2 regions of the Comamonas sp. wu1-DMT genome follow, and region 2 is predicted to be linked to the other one. Evidence: predicted binding sites of a transcription regulator. Region 2 holds the regulator's gene; the other holds the start of a gene.
What was found. The regulator FNR, encoded in region 2, switches genes on or off when oxygen is low (the NO sensors DNR and NnrR bind a similar motif). The targets are predictions, from matches to a motif close to TTGATNNNNATCAA.
Positions count from the first base shown of each region.

Region 1: the regulator FNR is predicted to act here: its motif matches at 3,104-3,117, upstream of V8Z78_RS10065 (PHA/PHB synthase family protein).

Region 1 covers NZ_JBANEM010000005.1:189,927-196,938, forward strand. Annotated here, with positions in the region: gene V8Z78_RS10050 (MATE family efflux transporter) at 1-714, opposite strand, end outside; gene V8Z78_RS10055 (hypothetical protein) at 711-2,435, opposite strand; gene V8Z78_RS10060 (type B 50S ribosomal protein L31) at 2,611-2,856, opposite strand; gene V8Z78_RS10065 (PHA/PHB synthase family protein) at 3,200-4,903, shown strand; gene V8Z78_RS10070 (phasin family protein) at 4,991-5,464, shown strand; gene V8Z78_RS10075 (DUF3141 domain-containing protein) at 5,647-7,012, shown strand, end outside.
Region 2 covers NZ_JBANEM010000001.1:538,232-545,243, reverse strand. Annotated here, with positions in the region: gene V8Z78_RS02525 (FixH family protein) at 1-33, shown strand, start outside; gene V8Z78_RS02520 (hypothetical protein) at 291-554, shown strand; gene fnr (fumarate/nitrate reduction transcriptional regulator Fnr) at 618-1,340, opposite strand; gene hemN (oxygen-independent coproporphyrinogen III oxidase) at 1,609-2,991, shown strand; gene V8Z78_RS02505 (sulfite exporter TauE/SafE family protein) at 2,995-3,708, shown strand; gene V8Z78_RS02500 (HD-GYP domain-containing protein) at 3,819-5,063, shown strand; gene V8Z78_RS02495 (sensor domain-containing protein) at 5,060-7,012, shown strand, end outside.

The DNA of each region.
Region 1 (7,012 bases), on a different contig from region 2:
GCCGAGGCGGCAGAAATGGCCCAGTTGCCGCCAGTCAGGGCGCTCCAGCTTCTGCCAAAGCGCCAGCGGAGCATAGAAATCCTGAGTGCGCATCAGCCACAGAGCCACGGCAAACATGGTGTAGTTGACCAGCAGCGTGGCCAGTGCGCAGCCCACTGCTCCCAGGGGCGCAAGCCCCAGCCCGCCAAAGGTGAACCAGATGGACAAGGGGATCTTGATCAGCAGCGAGATGAGTTGCAGCCAGGTGACCAGCTTGGGGTGGCCTAGCGCCTGGTTGAGCGCGCTGTAGATGCGAAACAGCAGCGCCGGTGGCAAGCCCCAGGCCAGTACGGCGAGATAGCGCTTGACCTCCAGTTGCAGCGCATCGGGCACGCCCGTCCAGTGCAGCAGTGCACCGGGCATGAGCAGCACCGCCATGCCGAGCACGCAGGCCATGGCGCACAGATACATGGACTGGCGCAGCGATTGACCTATGGCCAGGGGCTGACCGGCGCCGCGCTGCTCGGACCACAAGGGCAGAAGAGCCTGAAAAATGCCCATCAGCGAGGCATAGACGCTGATGAAAATGGCCGACCCTACGGAGAGGGCGGCCACGGCATCGTTGGAATAGCGGCTGGCCACGATGGTGTCGGTGGTACCAAAGGCCATGACGGCCAGCTGTCCGGCCAGCACGGTGCCCGCATGCCGTCCTATGTACTGCAATTCGCCCTTCATGGGGCTTTGGGGCCGGTGTACTTGAGCAGTACCAGGACTTCCTTTTGGCCTGCCAGACGGGTGATGCGGCTGACCTCGCTCCAGCCCTGGCGCAGCTTGCGATTGTGATCGCCCGCCCAGCGGTCTGCGTCGACCAGCGCCCAGCCGCAGTCGCCGGGATTGCTGCGACGCAATAGTGCCGTATCCACATGGGTGTAGTAGCGCACGGCCGCAATCTGCGAACGGCCCAGGCCGTAGGTCAGCACGCAGCTTGTGGCGCCGTTCTGCTTGAGTTCGCCACCCAGCTGTGTCATCTGGAATTCATAGCTGCGAGCATGATCCAGCGGCTCCATCCAGAGTGTGGACAGCAGCACCCAGCTCAGTGTGGCGCCGCCGGCAGGAAGCACCAGGCTCTTCCAGATGGCTGCACGATTGCGCGAGGTGCGCCAGATCACCAGCACAAACCAGCCGGCAGTGGCGATCAACGCCACGATGACCGTGGGCCAGGAGATGCTGGCCTCGAATTGCGGAGCCAGACGCGCAATATTGGCGGCGATCTTGGGCGGGAATCCGGTCTGAAACGCCAGCCAGACCACCCAGATGGCAATCGCGGATGCCGTAAAGAACAGCAGCGTGAACCAGTCGATCAGCGCGCTGATGCTGCGGCGGAAAGTGGGCAGGGCGAAGGCGGCCAGGGTGGCGATGGCGGGAAGTCCCAGCAGCAGTGCCCGATCGGCCGGGGTGCTGCTCAGGCAGGCAGCCACCGGGACTGTGGCAAACAGCAGGGCGATGGACAGATGCGGGTTGTGGCCGGGGTAGGCAATCTGGCGGCGCCAGACCCACAGCGTCCACAAAGCCAGGGGCCAGGCAGGCCAGCAGAACCACAGCAGCAGTTGCAGCAGGGCATCCCAGTCCTTGAACGAGTCCACCAGATGCCAGACCCATTGATCCAGAGCCGTGGTCAGGCTTGCTGCGAGCACCGTGGCGGCCAGCCAGGCTGCGGCCCAGGCGCGGGCCTGACGGTGAGCGCGGCCGGGATTGTCGCCCCAGCTGCGCTGTGTGAAGGCGATCACGCTGCCACCCAGTCCGAACAGCACGGAAAGAGTGGGGGCGCCGCTCAGGGCCAATCCCAGCAGGCCGAATAGCAGTGCCGCGGCTGACTTCCTGGGGTGATAGGCCATGGCCGCCGCTGCAAAAAACAGCAGCGCCGTGCAGCCCAGCTGCGTGACATAGCTGGTGGTTTCATGCGAGAGCTGCGCCAGGCCCAGGCAGGCAACCAGGGCCAGCAAAGCCGCATCGGCCATGGCGCGGGCATAGTCGATCAGCTGGGCTTCCCCGCCAAAGGCAAAGGCCACGGGCTGCGCCCCAGGGGTGCGTGCAAGGTAATAGGCTCCCCACCAGGTGGCGCCCAGGGTCACGATCAGCAAGGCGATGAAGGGCAGGCGCGCCGCCATCTCGGCGCCAAGCAGCCACTCGAAACCCTGCAAGGACAAGGCACCCAGCCAGTAGGGCAGCAGGCCGTCCATGCTGGGAGCCAGGCCCGAGAGCTTGGGGGCCAGCCACTCGGTCTTGCCCAGCGCCAGCTCGCGCATATAGCCAAAGGCCTCCATATCGTTGGAGCGCCAGGGGCCACGCATGACAAAGCCGGGAATCACATAGGCCAGGCACAGCAAAAGCAGGGCCCAGCGCGGCAGGCGGCGTACAGCGCTTTGGGCAACGATGGCAGGTGTGGGCTGGTTCACGCAGTCAATCCGGTAGCGGCTGTGCGAATTTGCACGGCCAGATCAGGCGAAAGCGCTTGAAGTCAAAGCGCTTGGTGCTCCGATGATAGGAGCATTGGGATTCCGTGGGGCGGCACCCAAAAAAGAAAAAGGCAGCACGGTTGCCCGGGCTGCCTTTTCAGCAAAAAAGTAAGAATTACTTCTTGCCGAAGCGGTTGCGGAACTTCTCCACGCGGCCACCCATGTTGTCCACCGACTTTTGTGTGCCAGTGTAGAAGGGGTGCGATTCAGAAGTGGTATCCAGCTTGAACAGAGGGTACTCTTTACCTTCGAAGTTTTCGGTTTCCTTGGTGGAAACGCAAGAACGTGTCACGAACTTGAAGCCGTTGGACATGTCAACGAACAGAACTTCGCGGTAATTGGGGTGAATGCCTTCTTTCATGATCTTTCCTTTGGTCAAGTGCGGGAGCCGCACCAGCCTGTCCGGTGTACTTTCCGCATAAAAGCTCTCCATTATTGCACACAATGAGAAAACAGTACCGCATGCGTCAGCAGGCGGTGGTGTGCGTTCAGCTTGCAAACCATGGCCGATAGCTTCGGCGGAAGGCCTGATCCAGGCAAGGCTGCGGAGTTCTTCTAGCTGTAGCAGCCTGGTGTTTGGAGCCGGTTTCGCTTCCGGCTGCGGGAGCTTGATGTGGCTCAACTCCCGGCAGGGCGTGACTATGCAACAACTTCTGCAGCGCATAAGATGTTGCGTTATTGCCATGCAGCAAAAAGGGGCCGCTATGGTTGACCGCGAGGCCGAAGCTCAGTTCAGTTCCAGCCAGCAGCTTGATCAAGCTGTGCGTGCGATGTGGGCGCAGCAGTGGCTGTCGGTTTCCCCCGAGTCCCAATGGCAGGCCTGGATGGATTGGGCCGGCAATCTTGCCATCAGCCCGGGAAAGCGTCTGGATCTGGCAGGGCTGGCGCTGGAGGAATGGGCCAGACTTTGCTATGGCGGGCCACAGACGCAGGAGGCGGAGCGTCTCTTTCAGGCTCCTGAATGGGGGCAATGGCCGTTCAATGTCATCAGTGCGGGCTTTGCTGCTCAGCAGCGCTGGTGGCAGGCCGCCGTCCAAGGTGTTCCGGGTGTTGAAAGACATCACGAGCGTCTGGTCGGGTTCTGGAGCAGGCAGTGGCTGGATATGCTTTCGCCCGCGAATTTTTTTGCCACCAACCCGATAGTTCTGGAACGTACCGTCAAAGAGGGCGGGGCGAATCTGGTGCGTGGCTTCCAGTACCTGATGGAAGATGTGCATGCGCAGCTGGCAAACAAGCCGCCTGCAGGTTGCGAGGGGTATCAGGTGGGGCGCGATGTGGCCGTCACCGCAGGCAAGGTGGTGGTGCGCAACCAACTGATGGAGCTGATCCAGTACGCGCCGACAACCGACAAGGTCCATCCCGAGCCGGTATTGATCATGCCGGCCTGGATCATGAAGTACTACATCCTGGATCTTTCGCCACACAATTCGCTGATCAAGTATCTGGTCGATCAGGGGCATACGGTGTTCTGCGTCTCCTGGAAGAACCCTGATGCCGGCGATCGAGATCTGGGCATGGACGACTATATCGAGCTGGGCTGGCGCGCGGCGCTGGATGTCGTCACGGCCATCGTGCCGGGGCAGAAGGTGCATGCCGCAGGCTATTGTCTGGGCGGAACCTTGCTGGCCATTGCGGCAGCCGCGATGGCGCGCGATGGAGACGAGCGTCTGGCATCGATGACCTTGCTGGCCGCGCAGACCGATTTCACCGAACCCGGCGAGCTGGCGCTGTTCATCGACGAAGCGCAGGTCAGCCTGCTTGAGGCCCAGATGGCCCAGCAAGGCTATCTGCGCGCCGATCAGATGGCGGGCGCATTCCTGATGCTGCGCTCCCATGATCTGCTGTGGTCGCGCATGGTCAATCAATACCTGCTGGGCGAGCGGGCACCGATGAGCGATCTCATGGCCTGGAATGCCGACGCCACGCGCATGCCTGCCAGGATGCACTCGCAATACCTGCGCCGTCTGTTTCTGAATAACGATCTCAGTGAAAGCCGCTATCCGGTCGATGGCAAGCCGGTCTCGCTTCTCAATCTGCAAGTGCCCATCTTCTGCGTGGGAACGCTCACCGATCATGTAGCGCCTTGGCAATCGGTATTCAAGCTGCACCACCACACTGCGGCTGAAGTCACCTTTGTGCTGACGAGTGGCGGCCACAACGCCGGCATTGTCAGCGAGCCCGGCCATCCGCGACGCCGCTATCAGTTGCTCACTCGGGCTGTCGGCGCTCAGGACATTGTCGCCCAGCAGTGGCAGCAAGAGGCCGAGCAGAGCCAGGGCTCCTGGTGGCCGGCATGGGACGAGTGGCTCAAAAACAGATCCGGCACACCGACAGCCCCGCCGCGCATGGGCGGCACGAGCGGTGGGCCCTTGTATGACGCTCCGGGCCAGTACGTGCTCGGGCATTGAGTTTTCAAAAGCCGTTTGGTCACGGTGATATGCCGGACGGTCCGCCAGCCTCTCGATAGGCACCACCATCACCATAGGGAGAACGATATGAGCATTCAAGCGACCCCCCTGAATCTGTTCAAGGCCAATGCCGAGCTGCAACTGCGCATCGCTCAGCTTATGCGTGAAAGTGGCCATCGCTGGCTGGCAGCCGCGCAGCAGACCAGTGCTGCAGGCATCAGTGAAACCACGGCGGAACTGCAAAGCCTGCTGCGTGCCGAAGACTGGCAATCACTGGCCAGCCTGCCCGCCGAGGCTTTCATGCGCAGGCTCGAAGACCGCATGAGCGATGCCAAGAGCGCCAGCGATATCGCGATCAAGAACCAGCAGGCTTTTGCCAGCGGTCTGCAGCAGGCCCTGGAGGCCTGGCAAAAATCTGTGGCCGAGGCCCTGCGTGCAGACGGCGCGTCCAATCTGCCCGCTTTGCCGCTGCAGGACATCTTCAAGCAATGGCTGTCGGCCTGGACGCCGGCAACTCAGGACCCCGCTCAGGCCAAGAGCGGCAAAGCGCCGCAGAAGTAGGCAACAGGCTGGCGCAGCTTCAGCTAAAGACGGCGGCGCTGCAGCCTGCGGGCCGGCTGGTCAGCTGGCCCTCCATTGCAAAAATCCGATGTTTTCGGCGTTTTGTGGTGAACCATAAAGCGCTGGGAGCTATTGTTTTTGAATCTTCTTGAGCGAGAAGATTGTGACTTCGGGAGCACGACATGAGCAAACCCAGCGGGGCCGGTCCGTCGACCAACGGGTCTGTTGATCCTTTTGCGTGGTGGAGGGCTGCCGGGGCCTATGCGGTGGACGCCGCTCAACGTGCCGTGCTGTATGCCGACATCGAGCGGCAGGTGGGCGACCAGTACCGGGCCCAGCGTGAGGCCAGGATGCCGAACGTGCTGCATTTCCCCGCGGAACTCGTGATGTCGGGGCTGGACCTCCCAAGACCTGTCAACTATGGCCTGGTGCGCATTCAGGCGTCCGAAGACCGGCCTGCCGACCCCGCCAAGCGTCCATTCGTCGTGATAGATCCGCGTGCCGGGCATGGCCCGGGCATTGGTGGCTTCAAGCCCCACAGCGAGATCGGTGCTGCGCTGGAGGCTGGTCACCCTTGCTACTTCGTCGGTTTTCTGCCTGATCCCGTACCTGGTCAAACGGTGGAAGATGTGATGCGTGCCGAGGCCGCGTTCATGCGTCGCGTGGCCGAGCGTCACCCCGAGAGTGAGGGCAAGCCGGCGGTCATCGGCAACTGCCAGGCGGGCTGGCAGATCCTGATGACGGCCGCTGTCTGGCCCGAGCTGTTCGGGCCCATCATTGTTGCCGGAGCGCCCCTGTCGTACTGGGCCGGTGACAATCCCATGCGTTATTCGGGCGGACTTCTCGGGGGCAGCTGGATGACGGCTCTGGCCAGCGATCTGGGTCACGGCCGCTTCGACGGCGCCCATCTGGTGCAGAACTTCGAGCAGCTCGATCCGGCCAACACGCTCTGGAGCAAGCAGTACAAGGTCTATGCGAATGTCGACACCGAAGCCGAGCGCTATATAGACTTCGAGAAATACTGGGGCGGCTATGTCTTCCTCAACGATGTGGAGATGCAGTACATCGTCGACAACCTGTTCATAGGCAACAGGCTGTCGACGGCCCAGTTGCTGACATCGGACGGGGTACGCATCGATCTGCGCAATATCCGCTCGCCCATCCTCGTGTTCTGCTCCTATGGCGACAACATCACGCCGCCGGCCCAGGCTCTGGGCTGGATCACCGATTTGTACGCCAGTGACGACGACGTGCGCGGCCACGACCAGACCATCATCTTCAGCACGCACGACAGCATCGGCCACCTGGGCATCTTTGTTTCGGGCGCCGTCGGCAGCAAGCAGCACCGCAAGTTCGCCAGTGCCATCGAGCAGATCAATCTGCTGCCGGCAGGCATTTATCGCGCCAGCGTTGACGATGCCACGAAGCAGGAGCAAAAGCTGCTCCATGATCCTTATCTGTTGAGCATCCGTGCCAGCGGCATCGATGAAGTGCGCGATATCGTCAAGCTCGATCCCGAGTCCGATCGCCGTTTCGACGCGGCGGCCC
Region 2 (7,012 bases):
ACGCCAGCCAAGGACCATCCGCTGGATCGCTGAGCGCTCCGGCGCTTGCTCCGCCAAGGTCGCTTTTGCGGCCTTTTTTGTTGCCGATATCAAAATCAGAGCGTGTTGCGCATGTTCTGTCTAACGTTGATGTAGAAGCAAATAGTTTTTTGATATCCAGATGGCGCAGGATGCTACTGAAAAGAGAGTGGTTCAGGGTTTCCCGCCACGGTGCATGCCCGCAGTCCTGCATGAACGGTCACCACTGTTGTGCAAAATATGACCAAGCCCACAGCCCAAGGAGAATCAGGATGGATGCTCGACGCTGGATGTGGATTGTCTGGCCGGCCTTTCTGGCGGCGGCAATCATGGAGATGGTGGTTTTCGCCTTTGTGGACCCGCTGGATGTGCACTGGCTGGGCTCCCCCCTGGACTGGTCGCGCCAAGCCATCTATACGGTCGCTTTTTTTGCCTTCTGGGTCGTGACCCTGATCGGAGGTGCGATGACGGTGATGCTGGGTCGCTCCGTCAGCGATCTCAATGGCGGCATCGTTTCCGAGCCTCTGCCCGATTAATTCGCACAGACAAAAAAGCCCGCTGTCCGCGGGCTTTGTCTTGAGAGTGTCTGTCGACTCGGTTCAGTTCTGGCATTGCTGGCTGTTGACGATGCGTTTGAGCGCCTCGGTATCCAGGATGCGCAGGTGGCGCTGCTTGACTTCCACAATGCCTTCCTCTGCAAATTTGGAGAAAGTGCGGCTCACGGTCTCGAGCTTGAGGCCCAGGTAACTGCCGATTTCTTCGCGCGTCATGCGCAGCACCAGTTCCGACTTGGAAAAGCCGCGTGCCGACAGGCGCTGAACCAGGTTCAACACAAAGGCCGCCAGGCGCTCTTCGGCACGCATGCTGCCCAGCAGCAGCATCACGCCATGCTCGCGCACGATTTCGCGGCTCATGACCTTGTGCACATGGTTCTGCAGGGCCGTGACCTCGCGCGAGAGCTGCTCCAGTTTGTCAAACGGCATGACGCAGACCTCGGCGTCTTCCAGGGCCACGGCATCACAAGTGTGGTGGTCGTTGACGATGCCGTCCAGACCAATGATTTCGCCAGCCATCTGAAAGCCTGTGACCTGGTCGCGTCCGTCTTCGGTGGCCACGCTGGTCTTGAAGAAGCCGGTTCGAATGGCATACAGCGAGGTGAACTCTTCGCCATTGCGAAACAGCAGACCGCCGCGCTTGACCTTGCGGCGCGTGGCCACAATCTCGTCAATGCGCTCCATTTGTTCATCGTCCAGGCCCATGGGCATGCACAGTTCACGCAGATTGCAGTTGGAGCAGGATGCTTTGATGGTCTGAAGATTCATGGGCTTTTTGCAACGGCGCAGACAGACACGGAGTGGAGAGTCGCGCTGGTCATTGACCTCGTGGTTGAAGATGAGATGGATCAAATTGTCGCAGCACTTGCCTTGAGGTCTCTTGATTTTCATCAAGGACAGGGTGATTGCCTTGGGGCACATTGCCTGTATTCGTTCAAAAACATGCGCTTTTGCCTATTTTGGGCATGATTTTCAGGATCTGATTTCCATTGAAATCTGCTCTATACAGAGTGTGGGCGCACCCTAACTCCCAGTTATGACCGCAGTCACGCCTGAGTTGCTGAGCCGCTTTGATATCCCCGGCCCACGCTACACATCGTTCCCAACAGCCGACCGTTTTGTTGAGGCTTTTGGTGCAGACGACTACATACTGGCACTCAAGCAGCGCAAGACGCATTCTGGCTCGCGCGCTTTGCCCCTGTCCGTTTATGTGCATGTGCCGTTCTGTGAGTCGCTTTGCTATTACTGCGCCTGCAACAAGATCGTGACCAAGCATCATGAGAAGGCTGCCGAGTATCTGGACTACTTGAGCCGTGAGCTGGCCATGCATACCGAGCATTGCGGCAAAGGTCAGCTCGTAAGCCAGCTACATCTGGGCGGAGGCACACCGACCTTCTTCAGCGATGCCGAGTTGCAGCAGCTGATGGTCTTGATGCGTGAACATTTCAAGCTGGATCCCGCGGGCGAGTACTCCATCGAGGTCGATCCGCGCACCGTCAGCAACGAGCGGCTGAGAGCTCTCAAGAACATGGGGTTCAATCGCCTGAGCTTTGGCGTGCAGGACTTTGATCCCGCGGTGCAGAAAGCGGTGCACCGCGAGCAGCCCGCCGAGCAAGTATTTGCGCTGGTGGCCGAGGCGCGCCGCCTGGGCTTTGTCTCCATCAATGTGGACCTGATCTACGGGCTGCCCAGGCAGACGCCCGAGTCTTTTGCGCGCACGCTGGCACAGGTCAATGAGCTGCGCCCCGATCGCATTGCACTGTATGCCTATGCGCATCTGCCCGAGCGCTTCAAGCCGCAAAGGCGCATCGAATCGGCAGACCTGCCCATGGGACAGGACAAGCTGAACATGCTCTCCGGCGCAATTGATGCATTCATGGATGGCGGCTATGTCTATGTAGGCATGGACCACTTTGCGCTGCCTGACGACTCTTTGGCCATTGCCAAGCGCCAGGGGCGCCTGCATCGCAATTTTCAGGGCTACAGCACCCAGCCTGATTGCGATCTGATTGCACTGGGCGTATCGGCTATCGGCAAGGTGGGCGCGACCTACAGCCAGAACGTCAAGACTCTTGAAGAGTATTACGATGCCGTCGATGGCGGCATGTTGCCCGTGCAGCGCGGACTGGCACTTTCACGTGACGATCTGGTGCGCAGAGCGGTCATCATGTCCATCATGTGCCAGGGCTCCGTCCTGTATGAGCCCATGGAGCAGGCCTGGCTTATCAATTTCCGCGAATACTTCGCTGCGGAGCTGGATGCGCTGGCAGAGATGCAGCGCAACGGCTTGGTCGAGCTGTCCGCCGAGGGCTTCAAGGTCACTGGCCTGGGCTGGTTTTTTGTGCGCGGAGTAGCCATGCTGTTTGACCGATATTTGCAGGCCGACCGGAACCGCGCCCGCTTTTCGCGCATCATCTAGCGCATGTTGTTTTCGCTGGTCTGGACTGCTTTGATCATGGGGCTCGTGGGTGGGCCCCATTGTCTTGTGATGTGCGCTGCCCCCTGCAGTGTGGTCACAGCAGCGAAGCCTGTCAGCGGCGGGCAGCCAGTTGTCGTGCTCGGCCTGCAAAAACGCCAATGGCTGCGTACCAGCCTGTTTCATCTGGGGCGCATCGCTGCCTATGCCCTGCTGGGCGGGATCGCGGCCGTGGCCATGGAAAGTCTGGCCTGGCTGACCAGTCAGACAACGGCATTGCAGAGACTTTGGACGCTGATGCATGTGGCGGTCATGGCCTGGGGACTGGCCATGGTGGTGCAGGCGCGGCAGCCAGCCTGGCTGGAGCGGGCGGGGCGTTCCGTTTGGGCCAGGGTTCAGCCCTGGGTCACCGCGCCGGGCGGCAGTCTGGCAGCAGGCTTTGCCTGGGCACTGATGCCTTGTGGTTTGCTGTATTCGGCGGTGTTGGTGGCGGCCTTGAGTGGCGGCGCCTGGCAAGGGGCTTTGTCCATGGTAGCCTTTGCCGTTGGTGGTGCACTGTGGCTGCTGGCGGGTCCCTGGCTGTGGCAACTGGGACAGTCGCATGTCAATGCATTGCGGGCTAGGTGGGGCACCAGAGTTGCAGGTCTGATGCTGATTGGCGTTGCGAGTTGGGCTTTGTGGATGGACCTGGTCTACAAACCCAGCCTTTGGTGCCGATAAGTCACACAAGAGGGGATTGTTGATGCTGTTTGCATCCCAACAGACCCTAGTCATGCTTGAGCAGTCATGGAACTGCGGAATAATGTCTTATCTTGTGTGTAGCGCTCAAAGTGAATCGTTTCGTTGCTATTGATATCGGACAACTGCGTATTGGCATGTATGTCCATCTGGAGACCGGCTGGTTGCGCCATCCGTTTCCCGTCAGCAGCTTCAAGATTGTCAATGACGAGCAGTTGCAGACACTTAGGACCCTGAAGCTCAAGGCAGTTCAGGTCGATCTATCGAGAAGCGATCTGGAGGAAGCGGCAGCGCCTCCGGCCGCAGACCCTCAACCCGCTCCTATCCCCCCCGAGAACGATGCGCATGCATGGCGTAACAGTATTTTGGGCGTGCAGTCCAGGTTTCTGGGCGCGGTTTCCGTATTTGATGACGTGCAAGCCTTGTTGCCTGTCAACCCCGAGAAGGCGCGGACAACGACGGATATGCTGGTTGCACAGCAAGTCGTCAAACTGGCGCAGGCTCGTGATCTGAGTTTGCATCTGCTCGCGGATACGGGGGGCGCCACCTTTGGCGTACATGGTGTCAACGTCTCCGTGCTGAGCCTGTTGCTGGGTAAGACGCTGGGCCTGTGCGATGACGTATTGACGGATCTGGGCACGGCGGCCCTGTTGCATGACATCGGCAAGCCGGGGCTTGAGATTTCCGCATCGGCCAATGCACTGAATCAGGGCACGGGCCGCACGCCTCTGCGAGAGACCGTGTATGCGCGTCATGTCGGAGAGTCGGTGGCATTGGCTCTATCCATGGGCTATCCTCCTTCCGTCACGACGGCCATCGCCCAGCATCATGAATGGGCCGATGGGTCAGGCTTTCCACTTGGCTTGCTGGCCGAAGATATGGACATTGCCGGACAGATCCTGGCGCTGGTCAATAATTTTGAGCGCTTGTGCAATCTGCCATTGCAAGGCAACGAAATGACGCCTCATGAAGCCATGGCTGCACTGTATGGACAGTATCGCCAGCGATATGCGCCCGATGTGCTCAAGGCATTCGTGCAGACCTTGGGGGTCTATCCGCCGGGCTCTTTGGTGGAACTAAGCGATGGGCGGATGGGCGTGGTGGTGTCTGTCAACACCAGCCAGTCGCTCAAGCCGCAGGTGCTGACCTATGACATGCAGGCGCCGCAGAAGCTGCGGTTCGTAGATTTGCTTGAATATGTGGGTTTGGGTATTCGCCGGGGCTTGACGCGAAATCAGCTTTCTCGAAATGCGTTAGAAGCTTTACAGCCGCAAAGGCGTCTTTGCTACTTTTTTGACAGTTCTGCAGCACCTGCTGCCGAGAAAGACCTCGCGTGACTTTGCAGCAGAGTTTTCTGATTGACCCTCTGCTTGCCTCCATGCTCGATGGTTTGCAGGAGGCGGTCTGGCTGCTGGATGCGCAGACATTGCGTGTCGTGCATGCCAATGCAGCCAGTATGCAGCTCACAGGCTACACGCCCGAGCAGGCGCAGGAGCAGTATGTCGATGTGCTGTGCGCCTCTCTGGTGCAAAAGGCGTTCTGGCAGGATGCCTCAAACTGGGTGGGTGGGGCGAAATTTCTCACAGAAATCTGTACAGCCAATGGTTCATTGACAGCTGTGGAGATGGCGGTGGGCTCCATCGCCCTGAATCCACGCTGGTTGATGCTCACCATGCTCGACCGCAGCGAGCAGTTGCGGCACGAGAGCGAACTGGACATGCTGCTTGCAGAGTTGCGGGCGACGCTTGAGTCCGCTGCAGATGGCATGCTGGTCTGTGATCTGCGCGGCGGCATTCGGGCATTCAATCACCGTTTCGCGGAGCTGTGGCAACTACCCGAACCACTGCTCGTGCAGCGAGATGATGCGGCCGTCTTTGCCCATTTGGAAGCGCAGACCATCAGCAGCGAGAGTCAGTTCACTCTTCTACAGGATGCGCAGGACCTGTCGGCTCCTGAAACCTCGGAGGTACTGCAGCTGCTCAGTGGCAGGGTTCTGGAGCGCCGCTCCGTGCCTCAGCTCAGCCGCGGTGTGGCGATAGGGCGTATCTACTCCTATCGAGACATCACGGTGGAAGCCAGCTCGGCGACAGAACTGCGTCTGGCTGCAAGAGTGTTCGAGTCCAGCCTGGACGGTATCTTCATTGCCGATGCCAATGGTGTCATCGTTCAGGTCAACCCGGCTGGCGGGCAGTTGCTGCATGGCAAGGCGGTGCTGGGGCTCGCTGCCTGGACTCTGTTCGAGTCCGAGGGAGGGCCTGTGTCCGACCTGCTGGAGCTGGCCGCTGCGCGCTGGGATGTGGGCAGCTTCTGGGAGGGCAATCTTTGGCTCAAGCAGAGTGAAGGTCAGCGCTGCGCGGTCTGGTTGTCCTGGGTGGCATTGCGTGACGGCTATGGGCGTCTGGTACAAAGCATTGGCTTTATGCGCGACATGACCATGCAGCGCAGTGCCCAAAAGCAGATTGAGCAGCTGGCTTACAGTGATGCGTTGACAGGGCTGCCCAATCGCCTGAGTTTGAGCCGTCACGTGCAAGCCGCCATCACTGCGGCGCGCTTCACACAGCAGCCCTTCAGCATTCTGTTTCTGGATCTGGACCGTTTCAAGATCATCAACGATTCACTGGGCCATGACTTCGGCGACCGGGTGCTCAAGCTGGTTGCTCAGCGGCTGAGCGGACTGCTGCGCCCTGCCGATGTGCTGTGCCGTCAGGGCGGGGACGAATTTGTTCTCTATCTGCATGATTGCACGGGGGAAGGGGCTTCGGCCGTGGCCGCCCGTATTCTGGACGAAATGCGCCAGCCCTTCATGCTTGACGGTCTGGGCTTTTCCGTTCAGTGCAGCATTGGGGCTGCGCAATTTCCGGCGGATGGTTTGACGCTGGACGAGCTGATTCGTCAGGCCGATATCGCCATGTATCGTGTCAAGGAGCGTGGACGCGGCAATTTCAGTTTCTACCAGCCGCAAATGAGTGCGGGTCTGCTCTCGCGCATGAAGCTGGAGCATGCCATGCGCCAGGCGCTGGACAAGGGGCATATGGCCGTGCACTTTCAGCCACAGGTACATATCCGTTCGGGTCGCATCGTGGCGGCAGAGGCTTTGCTTCGATGGACGGACCCCGAACTGGGGGTGATCTCTCCCGCAGCCTTCATTCCCTTGGCGGAGGAGTCCGGCTATGTGGTTGCGCTGGATGCCTGGGTGCTGGAGCAATCAGTACAAGAGGCGGCGCGCTGGCTGGCTATGGGCATGCCCGTCAAGGTATCGGTGAATGTCTCCGCGCTGGAGTTCAGG